2 regions of the Rummeliibacillus sp. BSL5 genome follow, and region 2 is predicted to be linked to the other one. Evidence: predicted binding sites of a transcription regulator. Region 2 holds the regulator's gene; the other holds the start of a gene.

What was found. Region 2 encodes LexA, which represses DNA repair genes until DNA is damaged. Its sites were predicted from a motif close to CGAACATATGTTCG; they were not measured.
Region 1: RCJ93_RS03910 (carbohydrate kinase) is a predicted target of LexA. The motif match lies at 4,483-4,496, and genes of this name have one in related genera.

The regions. Positions count from the first base shown of each region.
Region 1 is NZ_JAVGCV010000001.1:763,888-771,962, reverse strand. It holds gene mscL (large conductance mechanosensitive channel protein MscL) at 1-161, opposite strand, end outside; gene RCJ93_RS03925 (MDR family MFS transporter) at 291-1,730, shown strand; gene RCJ93_RS03920 (cysteine hydrolase family protein) at 1,778-2,326, opposite strand; gene RCJ93_RS03915 (amino acid permease) at 3,000-4,382, shown strand; gene RCJ93_RS03910 (carbohydrate kinase) at 4,528-5,637, shown strand; gene RCJ93_RS03905 (pseudouridine-5'-phosphate glycosidase) at 5,634-6,545, shown strand; gene RCJ93_RS03900 (carbon starvation CstA family protein) at 6,791-8,075, shown strand, end outside.
Region 2 is NZ_JAVGCV010000001.1:1,160,857-1,168,931, forward strand. It holds gene RCJ93_RS05980 (YneF family protein) at 1-57, opposite strand, end outside; gene sirA (sporulation inhibitor of replication protein SirA) at 191-631, opposite strand; gene tkt (transketolase) at 772-2,775, opposite strand; gene RCJ93_RS05995 (DUF896 domain-containing protein) at 2,873-3,109, opposite strand; gene RCJ93_RS06000 (YneB family resolvase-like protein) at 3,239-3,895, opposite strand; gene yneA (cell division suppressor protein YneA) at 3,892-4,206, opposite strand; gene lexA (transcriptional repressor LexA) at 4,374-4,988, shown strand; gene RCJ93_RS06015 (GNAT family N-acetyltransferase) at 5,138-5,638, opposite strand; gene RCJ93_RS06020 (hypothetical protein) at 6,369-6,647, opposite strand; gene RCJ93_RS06025 (DUF2247 family protein) at 6,644-6,967, opposite strand; gene glnA (type I glutamate--ammonia ligase) at 7,258-8,075, opposite strand, start outside.

The DNA.
Region 1 (8,075 bases), 400 kb from region 2:
TCTTTAAATTCTACTTTTCCAAGGAAAAGTGCAAAAATAGGCATAATAATATCATTCACTAAAGAAGAAACAATCTTGCTAAAAGCTCCACCAATTATTACCCCTATAGCTAATTGCATGACATTACCCTTTAAAGCAAACTTCTTAAAATCTTCCCACAAACTAATTTCCTCTTTCTATTTAAAGTCACAACCATCATATCAAATCTAGTAATTCACCTCTAGGTAAAACACTTATTTCATGATAATATTAATATTTGACGATTATTTATTAGAATAGAGGTTGTATATATGAATAAAGTTTTTGCCGCTGTCTTATTAGCAACGGCGCTGGCAGCGATTGAAGGGACAATCGTATCGACTGCCATTCCAAGTATTACCTCAGACCTCTCGGGGGCTGAACTAATTAGTTGGATTTATTCTGCTTATTTACTAACATCCGCGATTGCCGCTATTATTTTTGGTAAATTAGCAGATTTATTTGGCCGAAAAAGAATGATTATGATAGGTATTAGTATTTTCTTATTAGGTTCCTTATTGTGTGGTATCGCAACTTCAATGGAAATGCTCATCATCTTCCGTGCTATTCAAGGGATTGGAGCAGGATCCATTTTACCGATTACCTTAACTATTGTTGGTGAACTCTTCGAAACAGAGAAAAAACGCGCAAAAGGCCAAGGGTATATCAGTATGGTATGGGGAGTTGCAGGAGTTGTAGGTCCGTTGATTGGGGGCTTCATAGTCGATCAATTAACATGGCACTTTATCTTCCTGCTAAATATTCCATTCGGACTCGGCGCTATATTTTTAATTGCTAAATATTACGAAGAAGAACGTGTAATTGTCAAACGTTCAATCGACTATGCAGGAGCATTTCTTTTCTCTGTCGGAATGGTTTCCTTGCTATATGCTTTGATTACAGGGAGTAATACACAAGAATGGCTTACAGTTAAACAAATTATTATGTACATTCTAGCTTTATTATTCCTAGGTTTATTTATTGCTGTTGAGAGACGGGCAAGTGAGCCAATTATCCCGCTTTCATTATTTAAAAATAAGAAGTTAAATATAGTTAATGGCTTGACGTTATTTTGCTTTGGTATCGTCATCAGCCTATCGGCATACTTGCCAGTATATGCACAAGCTGTTTTAGGGAAAAACGCTACTGCAGCTGGTTTAATGCTAACGCCGTTATCAGTGATGTGGACAGTTGGCGCCATCATTGCAGGTAATTTAATTGGACGTATAACCAGTAAAACAAACATTATGACAGGTACTGTCTTTTTATTGATTGCGACATTTATGCTGATGTTCTTTTCTTCTACAACACAACCGTTATTTGTCTATCTATCAACGGGGCTTTTAGGACTTGGCATGGGTTTTATCGCACCAATGCTAATTATTACAGTACAAGCTTCTGTTAAAAAAGAACAGTTTGGAATTGGAATAGGTTTGAATTCATTCACGAATACATTTAGCCAATCTATTGGCGCAGCGGTATTTGGTGTATTGTTCAATACTGCTACAAGTAGTAAACTTGCTGACATGCATGCAAGCCATATCAATTTAAACGGTACATTTGACACGAAGTTATTTTCACCAGAACAAATCGAAAGTATTATAAATATTATAGCTGGCGGCATTCACTCTGTTTATACAGGGGCATTTATTTTTGCGATTATAGGATTTATTTTCTCCATCTTTATCGCTAAAAGAAAAACCGAAGCATAACAAAAAGAACCCATTAAACGAGTAATTGTTTAATGGGTTCTTTTTTTTTATAAAACATTCGCTCCCAAAGCTTCTTTGAAGTGTCTTAGAGCCCATGTATGGCCATCTTCGTTAAAGCTTGCAACTGCATCAGAATAAATATGAAGGTGATATCCTAAATTGTAAGCATCGACAGCTGTATGTAATACACAGATATCTGTACACACGCCAGCCAAATATAATTCATTAATTTTTCTTTCTCGTAACAGCAGTTCCAGATTGGTTCCGGCAAAAGAGCTATAACGTGTTTTGTCCATCCATTTGACATTAGGCAGGTGTTTTATCTCTTCATACAGAGTCTGGACGCTATGGTATAATTCTCTGCCCTTTGTTCCTCTAATATTATGTGGAGGGAAAAGTGAAGTTTCTGGATGGAATGGATCGTTATCTTCATGTAAGTCGCATGCAAAGATGACTAGTTCGCCATTGTTTACAAATTCATTAATGTGTTCAATCATCTTTTCTTCAATCCTTTGTCCAGGCTCACCACAAGTAAGCAGCCCATCTGCAGCTACAAAATCATACGTATAGTCAATAATAATTAATGCTTTCTCCATTAAATAAACAGCTCCTTTGTGTCTTTACATATATCATGACATAATTAAAGTATAATTGTATAAAAACTTAAAATAAAAAATATTTTGCATATTTATATTATCTAGACTATAATAACAAAAAACAAGAAGGGTGTTGGAGCTAATGGATCATAATGTAGGGAAAAAGTTAAATAAGCAAGCATTGCTCTTTGTTTTTATACATTCTATCTTCTTTCTAAATCTTGCTTTTGATTTTATCGAAATTCCAATTCATTAAAAAAACGTGAATATAAAATGATTTTCTTGGCTGCTCTTATGCAAAATACTGCATAAGAGCAGCCTTTTTAATAGGTCTCTATTTGTACAGAAGCGAAAGTTGTCGAAAAAAACATTGACACTTTCGACAATTTTAAATTATATTTCTAGTATAAAGTTTTAGAAATCAGTAGGCTGACACTTTATTTTAGGTCGCTTTATTGTATAGCGGTTTGAAAACTATATTTGTAGAACACAATGATTAGCAAATTTGCTGCTTTAAAGCCTCATACTAATAAATGTTACCGCTTACAAAGGGGTGTTCTGATTGACTTTGCAACAAGATGAACAAAAAGTGTTGGTTAAACAAGGGGAAATATCTGCGGGAGCACAGGAAGAAACACATTTAAAGAGAAAATTAAAATCTCGCCATTTGACGATGATTTCAATTGGCGGTGCAATTGGTACTGGTTTATTTTTAAGCAGTGGTTCAGCCATTCATACAGCAGGACCAGGTGGAGCACTGCTCGGTTATATGTTAGTTGGAGCAATGGTCTATTTCGTTATGACAAGCTTAGGAGAAATGGCTGCATATATGCCAACTAGTGGATCGTTTAGTTCGTACGCCTCCAAGTTTGTTGACCCTGCTTTTGGATTTTCAATAGGTTGGTTATATTGGTTTAACTGGGCGATGACAATTGCTGCAGAATTGACCGCATCTACAATGATTATGAAATTTTGGTTTCCGGATAGCCCCTCATGGATCTGGAGCGGCGGATTTTTAGCTATTATATTCTTGCTAAATTATTTATCAGTTAAGGGCTATGGTGAAGGTGAGTATTGGCTATCGTTAATTAAAGTTAGTGCTATTGTTATTTTCTTAATTGTCGGAGTCTTAATGATTTTCGGAATTATGGGCGGCGAAGCAGTAGGGTTTAAAAACTTTACAATGGGTGACGCTCCTTTCTCAGGTGGCATCCTAGGAGTATTCGTAGTCTTTATTGCGGCTGGTTTCTCCTTCCAAGGGACTGAGATTGTCGGTGTAGCAGCAGGGGAAAGTGAAGACCCTGCCAAGAATGTTCCAAAAGCAATCAAAAGCGTATTTTGGCGTATCTTGTTATTCTACGTTTTCGCTATCTTTGTAATAGGATTATTAATACCATATACAAATGCCAATTTACAAAATGATTCAGTTATGGTCAGTCCATTTACATTAGTATTGAAAAAAGCAGGGATTGCTTTCGCTGCGTCGCTTATGAATGCAGTTATATTGTCTGCCGTATTATCAGCAGGAAATTCAAGTGTCTACGCTTCAACTCGTATGCTGTTTTCAATGGCGAAGGAGGGACAAGCGCCTCGAATTTTTGGTAAATTAAATAAACGCGGTGTACCAGTAGTGAGTATGATTTTCACTTGTGCAATTGGCGCACTTGCATTCTTAGCATCATTTTTCGGTGATGGAACTGTTTACTTGTGGTTAATGAATGCCATTGGTATTACTGGGTTTATATTCTGGTTAGGTATTTCAGTAAGCCATTATCGTTTCCGGAAAGGATTTTTAGCGCAAGGACATTCGTTAGATGAATTGCCTTATCGTGCAAAGTGGTTCCCGATTGGACCAATTTTCGCGGTTGCATGCGGTATAATTGTGATTATTGCACAAAACTTCCAAGCCTTTTTAGCTGATAAAGTTGACTGGGGTAGTGTGGTAGCAGCTTATCTAGGTATCCCATTATTTTTAGTCTTGTTCTTTGGTTATAAATTTGTCAGAAAGTCTAAAGTTGTTAAACCAGAGGAAATGGATTTTACGTTTAAAGATTAACGATACAGAGAAGCAGGTTTATTCCTGCTTCTTTTTTTGTTGATTTTAATGAAAAGGCTTTCATGTTTTTATTGACAACAGATAGAAAAGATATTATGATTAAACAAATGTTTGATTAATAAACAAATGTTTGAAAGGTGATAAGATGCCTGAAAAAATAACTGATAAAGAGCAGTTGATTTTGAATGCGATACGCAAGAATCCTTATGTGTCTCAGCAAGAGCTTGCAGAGATGTTAGGCTTATCTCGTCCATCAATTGCTAATATGATTTCTGGGTTAACTAAACGAGGTAATATTTTGGGTAGGGCCTATATTTTAAGTGAATCCGAACAGATCATATGTGTTGGCGGAGCCAATATAGATCGGAAATTTCATATCAAAGATAACGCTCAATTAGGCACTTCGAATCCAAGTTATACTACACAAAATGCTGGAGGAGTAGCCCGTAATATTGCAGAGAATTTAGGAAGGCTTGGTTGTGATGTGTCGCTGTTTTCTGCAAGTGGTCTCGATATGGATTGGTCATTCATTGAAGACGCATCATCTCTTTATATGAAGCTTGATACAGTAGCTAAATTCCCTGAAAAGGCGACAGGTTCTTACACTGCTGTTTTGGATGCACAGGGTGAATTAATCATAGCCCTTGCAGATATGGAAGTATATGAAGCTATCACGCCTGATTTGCTGTTAAAAAATGAAGCTTTATTAAGTCAATCCAAATGCATTGTGGCAGATTTAAATTGCCCTAAGGAGACCATTCAATTTTTGTGCAGCTTTGCTAAAATCCATAACTTGCCAATAGTGATAATTCCTGTTTCATCTCCGAAAATGAATCGCTTGCCAGATGATTTGGCAGGGGTATCATGGATTATTACCAACCGAGATGAATCGGAAACTTACTTTAAAACTGAAATTAAAACAAATGAAGATTGGGAAAAGGCTGTTGAAAAGTGGCTAGGTTTAGGTATTGCTAATGTAGTCATCACAAATGGCAAAGAGGGGTCTATGATAGGTAATAGAAATGAAGGAATCCTACATATCCCACCCATACCAGTCGAAGAAATTGCTGATGTAACAGGAGCTGGAGATGCGTTTTCGTCTGCTGTTATTTACTCTTGGTTGGAAGGAAAACCTTTAACCGAAATAGCTAGAGCTGCAAGTGTGAATGCTTCTAAAACATTGGCATCACCATATACGGTTAGACAAAATTTATCCGCAATACAATTACAAAAAGACATGGAGGAATTATCATGAATGAATACATCACTTTATCTGAGGAAGTACGTGCAGCAAAAGAACAAGGGAAACCAGTTGTGGCTTTAGAGTCAACCATTATTTCTCATGGCATGCCTTATCCGCAGAATGTAAAAACAGCACGTGAAGTAGAGCAAATAATCCGTGATAATGGGGCAGTCCCAGCAACGATTGCTATAGTGGATGGAAAAATAAAAATTGGCCTATCAGATGAGGAATTAGAAATGTTCGGCAAGAGCTCGGATGTAGCGAAAGCGTCACGTCGTGATTTAGCTTATTTACTTGCTACAAAAAAACTTGGAGCTACTACTGTAGCTGCAACAATGATTTGTGCAGAGGCAGCTGGAATCAATATATTTGTTACGGGTGGTATTGGTGGTGCTCATAGAGGTGCTGAGAATACTATGGATATTTCAGCAGATTTAGAGGAATTGGGTCAAACAAATGTAGCAGTAGTTTGTGCCGGAGCTAAATCTATTCTAGACTTAGGATTAACTATGGAATATCTTGAAACAAAAGGTGTACCAGTAATCGGTTATAACACGGACGTACTTCCAGCTTTCTATACACGCAAAAGTGAATTCCCAGTCAACTTTAAAGCAGAAGATGTCGAGACAATTGCTTCAACATTAAAAGTGAAGTGGGATTTAGGCCTTAAAGGCGGAGCTGTTATTGCCAATCCAATTCCTGAAGAATATGCAATGGACGAATCTGTAATTAATGAAGTGATTGAATCTGCATTAAAAGAAGCAGTAGAAAAACAAATTACAGGTAAAAATGTAACTCCTTTCTTATTAGGAAAGGTAAAAGAACTAACAAAAGGTAAAAGTCTTGATGCCAACATTGCATTAGTGAAAAATAATGCAGTGATTGGTGCAAAAATAGCTGTCAACTACAATCAACTTTAAGTATCAACAAAGTAGATAAATAGAATAGAAAATGAGTGGCCTTAATCTAAATGATTAAGGCCTTTTATTTTTGAGAAATATTTTTTAAATTGTCGAGTTTCTTCTTTATATATATAAATATAAAAATTATTTTGTTTTGCAGATTATATTATTATATAATTCAGAATAAACTGTATATTAATCATTTGTCAGGAGGAGAGAAAAAGAGATTTATACAGAATCAGAATCAAAAGGGGGCAGGAAAGTTGAAAGCATTAAGATCCATCTTATTATGGGGAGTAATTTCTGCTATTGGGGCAATAAGTTTTGGTTATGTTGCTTTAAAACGTGGTGAAAGTATCAATGCAATATGGATTTTGACCGCAGCTCTTTGCGTTTATGCTATTGCCTATCGTTTTTACAGTAAATTTATAGCGAATAAGGTTTTTCAGCTCAATGATTCTAGACAAACGCCAGCAGTAGTGAACAACGATGGAAAAGACTATGTTCCTACGAATAAATGGGTTTTATTTGGACATCATTTTGCAGCTATTGCAGGTGCAGGTCCGCTAGTTGGGCCTATTTTAGCTGCACAAATGGGCTATTTGCCTGGAACACTATGGATTGTGGTAGGCGTGGTGGTAGCCGGAGCAGTTCAAGATTTTATTATTCTATTCGGGTCAATGCGACGCAACGGAAAATCGTTAGGTGAAATGATTAAAGATGAAATTGGCAAAGTAACAGGCATTATAGCAATGGTAGGAATTTTAGGCATTATGGTCATATTATTAGCTGTATTGGCTCTAGTCGTTGTTAAGGCTTTAGCGGGTAGCCCTTGGGGTATGTTCACCATCGCAGCAACAATTCCTATTGCTATATTAATGGGGATTTATATGAGGTATATCCGTCCTGGAAGAGTGGGCGAAGGTTCAATTATTGGTATTATTCTATTAATTTTATCTCTTTATTTCGGACAATATGTATCAGAACATGAAACGTTAGCGCAAATGTTTACCTTTAAAGGCGAAACAATTGCTCTTATGATGATCGCTTATGGTTTTATTGCTTCTGTATTGCCGGTATGGCTTTTGCTGGCTCCGCGCGATTATTTAAGTACGTTTTTAAAAGTAGGGACTATTGCCGGCCTGGCGCTAGGGATATTAATTGTAGCTCCTTCATTAGAAATGCCTGCTGTAACCAAATTTATTGATGGTACTGGTCCTGTCTTTTCAGGTAACCTTTTCCCATTCCTATTTATTACTATAGCTTGTGGATCGGTATCAGGGTTCCATGCATTAGTTTCATCAGGTACTACTCCAAAAATGATTGAGCGTGAATCACATGCGAGAGCAATCGGCTATGGAGCTATGCTAACTGAATCTTTTGTAGCTGTGATGGCCATGATAGCAGCATGTGTTCTTACACCAGGTATCTATTTTGCTATCAACAGCCCTGCAGCTGCAATTGGCACTGATGCTGTTACTGTAGCTGCTACAATAAGTGATTGGGGTTTTAAATTGACTCCTGATGATTTAACAAGGCTTGCCGATC
Region 2 (8,075 bases):
AACTAAACCAATAATTAACGCTACAATAATTAATGTAATCGCTAGTCCAGTATTCAACTAATTTCCTCCTCTAAATTGTGCATACGAGAATATCTCTCCAAAGAGGATTATACAACAAAAATGTCATGGACACTACTATTTCTCTTATTTTTGGTGACTGAGTCTTTCTCCTGCTAGCAAAGAGGCACTGCTAACTTTCTGCCAGAACAGAAAATTTTGGAGGTTTTAACCAGCCACATTCCATTTCGCCCTTATTGAAGCCAATAAAACCAGAGCTAATTTTTGATAATGTTGCAAATAAATCTAACTCTAACATACGGGAGCCAATACAATAAACATTTAGATAGTATGGCTGAATTTCTATGTGAAGATCTCCTTTGAATTGATTACTTAAATAGATTTCATGGTTTTTAATATTAATAGCAGAAAAACTAGTATGTAAATGTTTTTCTATGCTAGTTTCAATATCATCAACAGGCAACGTCTCACATAAATAAGCTAATTCCTGTGATGGATAAAAATTGTTTTGGTTCGTTTTGACACCATTAATTAATTCGAATAAAAGACGTTCTCTACCATATATAAATGATTGATGTTTTGGTTTAATGTGAAAGATTGAGTAAACACGCATTTTTAAGCCGCCCCTTTCTTTCTACTAAGTATACCTTCAATCAAGTGAATATTTTGTCAATTTAAACTGTAAATACCCCACTTTCTTTGTCAAAAAACAAAAAGTAGAGGCATATTCCCTCTACTTTTTGGTATTTCTATTTATTTTGCCATTAAAGCTTTAACTTTCTCTACTACGTTGTTTACTGTAAAGCCATATTCTTCGATTACTGTTTCTCCAGGTGCACTAGCTCCGAATCGGTCAATAGCTAAAACATCACCTTCAAAACCAACATATTTATGCCAACCAAATGAAGAAGCCATTTCAATTGCTAAACGTTTTGTTACGTTTATAGGCAATACGCTTTCTTTATATGCTGCATCTTGTTCGTCAAAACGACCTAGATCTGGCATTGATACAACTGTAACATCGATTCCTTCGCCAGCTAATGCTTTTTTAGCAGCAACAGCTAACTGTACTTCAGAACCAGTTGCTAATAGCAATGCATCAGCCACTTCTTTGTCTGCCTTTTCAACAACATAAGCACCTTTTTCAACGCCTGTATAGATTGCATTCGCATCTACATCAAGCACTGGCAGGTTTTGTCGTGACAGCACTAAAGCAGTAGGTTTATTTTTAGATGATACTGCAAGTTTCCATGCGGCAGCAGATTCGTTAGCATCAGCCGGACGGATAACAGAGAGGTTCGGCATCGCACGCAATGCAGCTAAATGTTCAATTGGCTCATGTGTTGGACCGTCTTCACCAACAGCAATAGAATCATGTGTAAACACATATGTCACAGGAAGTCCCATAAGTGCAGATAAACGTACGGCAGGGCGCACATAGTCAGAGAAGACAAAGAATGTTCCACCAAACACGTGAAGACCGCCATGCAAAGCCATACCATTTAATGCAGCACCCATTGCGAACTCACGAACACCGAACCAAATATTACGTCCAGCTCGTTCAGTTGCAGAGAAATCTCCTGCATCCTTAATAGTAGTTTTATTAGAGCCAGCTAAGTCAGCACTTCCTCCAAAGAAAGAAGGCAATTTCTTAGCTAACGCATTAATCACATCACCTGATGATGAACGTGTAGCTACCGATTTGCCTGGCTCGAAAGCTTTGATTTCTGCGTCAAAGTCTTCAGGCAGCTCTCCATTAATTGCTTTTTCTAGCTGTGCAGAAAGTTCTGGGTATGCTTGTTTGTATGCTTGGAATTGTTCGTTCCATACAGATTCAGCTTCTTCCCCTTGAATTTTCGCTGCTTCTTTAAATGTTTCGTATACTTCCTCAGGAACGAAGAAATCTTCATTTTCCCATTGATAAGCTTGTTTTGTTAGTAGAACTTCATCAACGCCAAGCGGTGCACCGTGAGATGATGATTTACCTGATTTGTTAGGAGAACCAAAGCCAATAACTGTTTTAATCTCAATTAATGTAGGTTGTCCTTTATGAGTTTTTGCTTTTTCAATTGCTGAATTAATAGCTTCAATATCATTGCCATCGTCAACCAAGATATAATTCCAGCCATATGCTTTAAAACGTTCAGCTGTATTATCTGAGAATGATTTATTCAAATCACCATCTAATGAAATATCATTACTATCGTATAAGACAATTAGTTTATCTAATTGCAAATGGCCTGCAAGTGAAGCTGCTTCTGCAGATACACCTTCCATTAAATCTCCATCTCCGCAAAGCGCGAATGTATAGTGATCTACAATGGAATGTTCTGGTTTGTTGTATACTCCTGCTAAATGCGCTTCAGCCATCGCCATACCAACAGCCATAGCAATCCCTTGCCCCAGTGGACCAGTTGTCGCTTCTACTCCAGCAGTGTGCCCAAATTCAGGATGGCCAGGAGTTAATGAATTCCATTGACGGAAGTTTTTAATTTCATCCATCGGTAAGTCATAACCACCTAAATGAAGTAGGCTGTATAATAACATTGAACCATGTCCTGCTGACAATACAAATCTGTCACGGTTAAACCATTTTGGATTTTTTGGATTGTGTTGCATTTGTTTTGTCCATAGCGTGTAAGCCATTGGTGCTGCACCCATTGGTAAACCTGGATGACCAGAATTTGCTTTTTCGATTGCATCAATCGACAAAGTTCGAATTGTATTAATTGCAAGCTGATCTGCTTGTAGCGTCATGAATAGACATCCTTTCTGAAAGCAAAGTATTATTCTATTACAGTTTAGTCAACATTATGTCAGAAAACAATATTTTTTCGACATTTACTTTACCTTATTAATTCAAAGGATTATTTCGTTTTTGAATTTCCTTTACCTTATCCGGTGTTACTTCATCGCCATTTGGATCAAATACTCGGACATGCTCAATGGTGTCTCTCATGGAATTACGGAATGTATCCAGATATTCTTTTCGAAGTGCTGTTTGTTCTTTCGCTTCCTCAACACTTAGTCCTTCTGCTTTTGATTTTCTAGACAGGAAATTAATGCGATCAATCTTTTCTTTTGGCAACATTTATATACACCCTTTCATATTCTTCATATCTTAAAGAGTATGTAAAATATGTTTTAAGTGCAAGCGTTAAGCATTATTTGGATATCAAGCCAACCTGTATCATAAAGTAAACTTTTCGACAGTTTACAGTTAATTATTGTGCTCTTCGAATTCTTTATAGCGTCTATGTACTGTTGCTTTGCTAAGTTGGAAGCCCAATCCATTTAAAGTAGCAGTGATTTCTTCAAATGTTAGCCCTTTATTTCTCAATTGAATAATCTGTTCAATTGGAGCATCAATTCTTTCTCTACCTTCTGGATTGCCCCGATCCTTTAAGTTATTTTCAGGCCTATAGCCGTTTTGTACAGCCCTTTTCATCCCACGACGTATTTTGGCATTATGTAATTTCCTTTGATATTCCTCTACTAGTGCCAATATTTCAAGCAACATTGTATCCATTTCATTCAGCTGGATATTGCCTGAATTATTAAGAGTAAAAATAGTCACTTCCATTTTATTAAGTAGATGTAATACGGCCATGCGACCATTCCCACGTCCTAATCGCGTTTCATCCTGCACAAACAATGCTGTAATATGTTGTTCTTTAATATAATCCAGCAAATCCATGAGTCCCTCGCGTTCTACGTCATAGCCGCTATGCCGATCTTTAAATACACTCATAACATTATAACCTTTTGTTTTGGCAAACTCTTTTAGTTCACTTTCTTGCCGTTCTAGCGAAGAATCTTGGGATTCTTTTTCTGTACTTACACGGCAATATAATACTGCTTCTTTACCTCTATTCATTCATTTTCACTCGCCAACTCTATTCCTTTTTTATTCGTGTTAGTTTTTTTGTACGCAGGAATAGATAAAGTATGACCAGCTATAATGCGTCCGTCAATAATATTGTTTTTATCTTTCACTAAAGAAACCCACTCACTTTTGGATAAATCCCCTTTATAAAGTCCAGATAGCGACCATAAAGTATCTCCTTCTTGGACTTCTATGTTTGTGTAGCTAGTTGTATCCCGATTGATAACCATAAGAATAACCATAATGGCGAATATGAATGCAAATAAATAGGTGGTATTTCGATTTTTTTTAATCCAGTTCATAAGGATCTCCCCTTCATCGAATGTTTGTTCGTAGTTTATATAATTCAATATAATACGAACATGCGTTTTTGTCAAATAAATTTCGAACCTATGTTTGCATCCATTTAATAGACATGTTATACTTCATTTAACAATTAAAGAAAATTGCTGATAAGAGGGTGAGCAAATTGAAAAAGGTATCAAAAAGACAAGATGATATATTGGAATTTATAAAAGAAGAAGTACGCACTAAAGGATATCCGCCTTCTGTACGAGAAATAGGCGAAGCAGTAGGTTTAGCTTCCAGTTCAACTGTCCACGGCCATTTGAATAGATTGGAAAGCAAAGGGCTGATCCGCAGAGACCCGACAAAACCGCGCGCTATTGAAATCTTAGATCAAGGAAATGTTACCAAACAGGGTGTTATGCATGTTCCTTTAGTTGGGAAAGTAACTGCCGGGTTACCTATCACCGCTATCGAAAATATTGAAGAGTACTTCCCTATTCCTGACACTTACGGTGGATCAGATGACCATATTTTTATGCTTGAAATCATGGGTGAATCTATGATAGAGGCAGGAATTCTCGATGGAGACTACGTGATTGTCAAACAACAGGCAACTGCCAATAATGGAGATATCGTAGTAGCTATGACGGAGGAGAACGAAGCAACAGTAAAACGTTTTTATAAAGAAAAGGGACACTTCCGTTTACAACCAGAGAATTCCTCTATGGAGCCAATAATTGTTGAAAACGTTGCTGTTCTTGGTAAAGTTGTTGGTCTTTATCGTAACATATACTGATAATTAAAAAAACAATCGAGTCTATTATATTACCTGTAGACTGATTGTTTTTTTATAAACACAAAACAGATAGCGCGGGTGTTAAATTAGGATTATTTTGCGCCTACTTAAAGTGCTATTTTGCAGTATGAAAACATTGCGTGTTTCTTTTATTTCTCAACTAGCTTTTTAATCGCCAACATGGACTTACCCTGAATAATACCTGTATCTTCAAATTTAAATGAAGCGTATAATGTTTTAGCTTTGATATTACTTGTTTGATAAAAGAGAGCTATATATTCTGCTTCACCATATGGCCACGTTACGATTTCCTTCAACATTTTTTCAAATGCAAGTTTGCCATATCCTTCCCCTTGGTAACTCTTTCCAATCATAATATGCCAAATAAAATAGCTCTTCTTACCGTAAAAATCTTCCTTTTCAAACGATTCGTGATCCAACGTATCATAAATATACATCAAAAATCCAACCACCACTTCATCGGCATAAATGGCATAAGGTGTAGCAGGTATCCCTTCTGCATTCAACATATGAGCATCTGCAAAGCTTCTTAGGTTAGTAGTTTCTATAAAGTCTTTTTGGTTTTCTTCAACTTCAAGTGCTATTACTTTCTCTATGTTATCTCCAGTTATTTTTCGTAATTCAATCATTTTCTATTTTTTCTCCTCTCTTAATACAATCCACTACCTCCTTGCACAATCAAAACATAGTCACATATCATACGATTATTCTCATAATATGTTGTACAAAGTAATCACCAGTAATAAACTCTACTCATCCTGATTTTTCATTCTAGCGCCATACATAATTGTAATAAAACTTAAAAACTTCCATTAATCAATATAAGTAAATATATTACAGTGTATAATATAGGTAAATACAGGGTTATAAATTTTTAGATTTAACAGTCAGATGGTTTAACACATCATCCGTTGCGCAAAAATATCTCTCGACAATTGAGTGAAGCAAAAACACAACATTTCTGTTTTCCGAAGCGCTTAAGTATGAACGTGATCGCAAATAGCTCTGAAGGATATATACTTTTAGAAGTATTTCCATGTTCTGATACCGAGAGTAAGGATATTTCTGATAGTTTTAATGATACAAATGAATTTTTGCTTAATGTTAAAATCGCTAATAATTCATTAAAAGAGATTTTCTCGAAGCATACAAAGAATATAGAGATCGTCTTTAGCTATTAAAGATTGAAATGGGTGACTTGCTAATCCTGATAGAGTGTTATGGTATTTAGTTTTTTAGTTGTCTGTGACTAAATAGAAATAGACCTCAACATGTAAAAGATATTAGGATCCTACGACTTAAAATTGAGTTTATTGTTAGTATTATTTTATTTTGGTAATGCGTATTTTTTATTAAAAATTATTTGACTATCTGTTTTTGTTCTTCTAAAAACTGATTCCATCTATTTAAAAATAGTTCTTGATTTTTCTCTGTTACTTCAAAAGTCATCGAGAAATATCGAAAATCACGAGCTGGTATTGAAGGTATTTTAAAATCCCAAATAACATCATAAACTTTGGAACTATAGTCTATTTCTTTTAATTCTGAGTCGTATCGTTTCGGATGGTTATACTTTTTGGGGTTTTGATACAACCACAATAAAGCAATATAAAGATATTTGTTTTTACAGTCAATCATGAATTGTTTTTTTCCAATAACATTGAATCCATTATTTTCTCTGTTATTAAATCATTAATATACTTTTCAGCTAAGTCTTCTTCATTTTTAAAAAGTGAAGCAAGCTCAAATAACGTATTTGAAGTATTACCATTAATTGCTACCTCTGATACTGCTTTTTCAATAGCATAATTTAGAGAAATATATTGACTTTTTAATCCAAAATATAATTCATTCCAATTTAAAGAGGCATGATCTATAAAGAAAGCATACGGAATATTTAAATTTAACGAGTTCTCTGGCATATCTAAAATAAATTCTTCACTCTGATAATCTATCATATTAAAGATTCATCTCCTTTTCGACAGAATAAACTACCCTTAGGTATTTAACCAATAGCTTGTTGTACCTGGTATCGCATTTGATGCGTGATTTGTCCTTCTCTATTAATTGTATAATGAACTATACCTTCTTCTCTTTCAATGTTTTTCCTTCCTTTTATCAATTTACTTTTCTTTACACCTTTTGCTGTTTTATATTCTTTTCAAATTTTGTAAATCCTGTATGCATAATAGACAACTATCAATACATAAGAAAAGCGCTGGGACTTTGAATCCCAGCGCTTTTTATTTTAGTAAGTTTTCATGTATTGGTCACGTTCCCATTGGTGGACCTGTGTTCTGAAGAAATCAAATTCTATTTCTTTTGCTTCACGGAAATTAGCATAAATATGCTTTCCTAAAGCACCTTGAATGACTTGATCTTCAGCAAGTGCGTGCAATGCGTCGTCTAGGTTTGCCGGCAAATTGCCAATGCCTTCTTCTAGTCTTTCTTCTGCATTCATCACATAAATATTTCGATCAACTGCAGGTGGCGGTGTCAACTGTTGCTCAATACCATTTAATCCCGCTTCTAGAATAACAGCCATCGCTAAATAAGGATTTGCCGCTGGATCAACTGAACGTACTTCAATCCGAGTAGATAGACCGCGAGATGCCGGAATACGGATAAGCGGAGATCGATTTTGTGCTGACCAAGCAATATAACATGGAGCTTCATAACCTGGCACTAATCGTTTGTAAGAGTTCACTGTTGGATTTGTCACAGCTGTAAAGCCTTTGACATGTTTTAATACCCCAGCCATAAATTGATACGCTGTATCGCTCAATTGCAGGTCGCCCTTCGGATTAAAGAAAGTATTTTCTGACCCTTTAAATAAAGATACATTACAATGCATCCCAGATCCCGCCACACCAAACAATGGTTTAGGCATAAACGTTGCATGTAAACCGTGTTTACGAGCAATTGTTTTTACAACCAATTTGAATGTTTGGATGTTATCGCATGCTGTAATTGCATCTGCATATTTAAAATCAATTTCATGTTGGCCCGGTGCTACTTCGTGGTGTGATGCTTCTATTTCGAATCCCATTTCTTCCAACTCAAGCA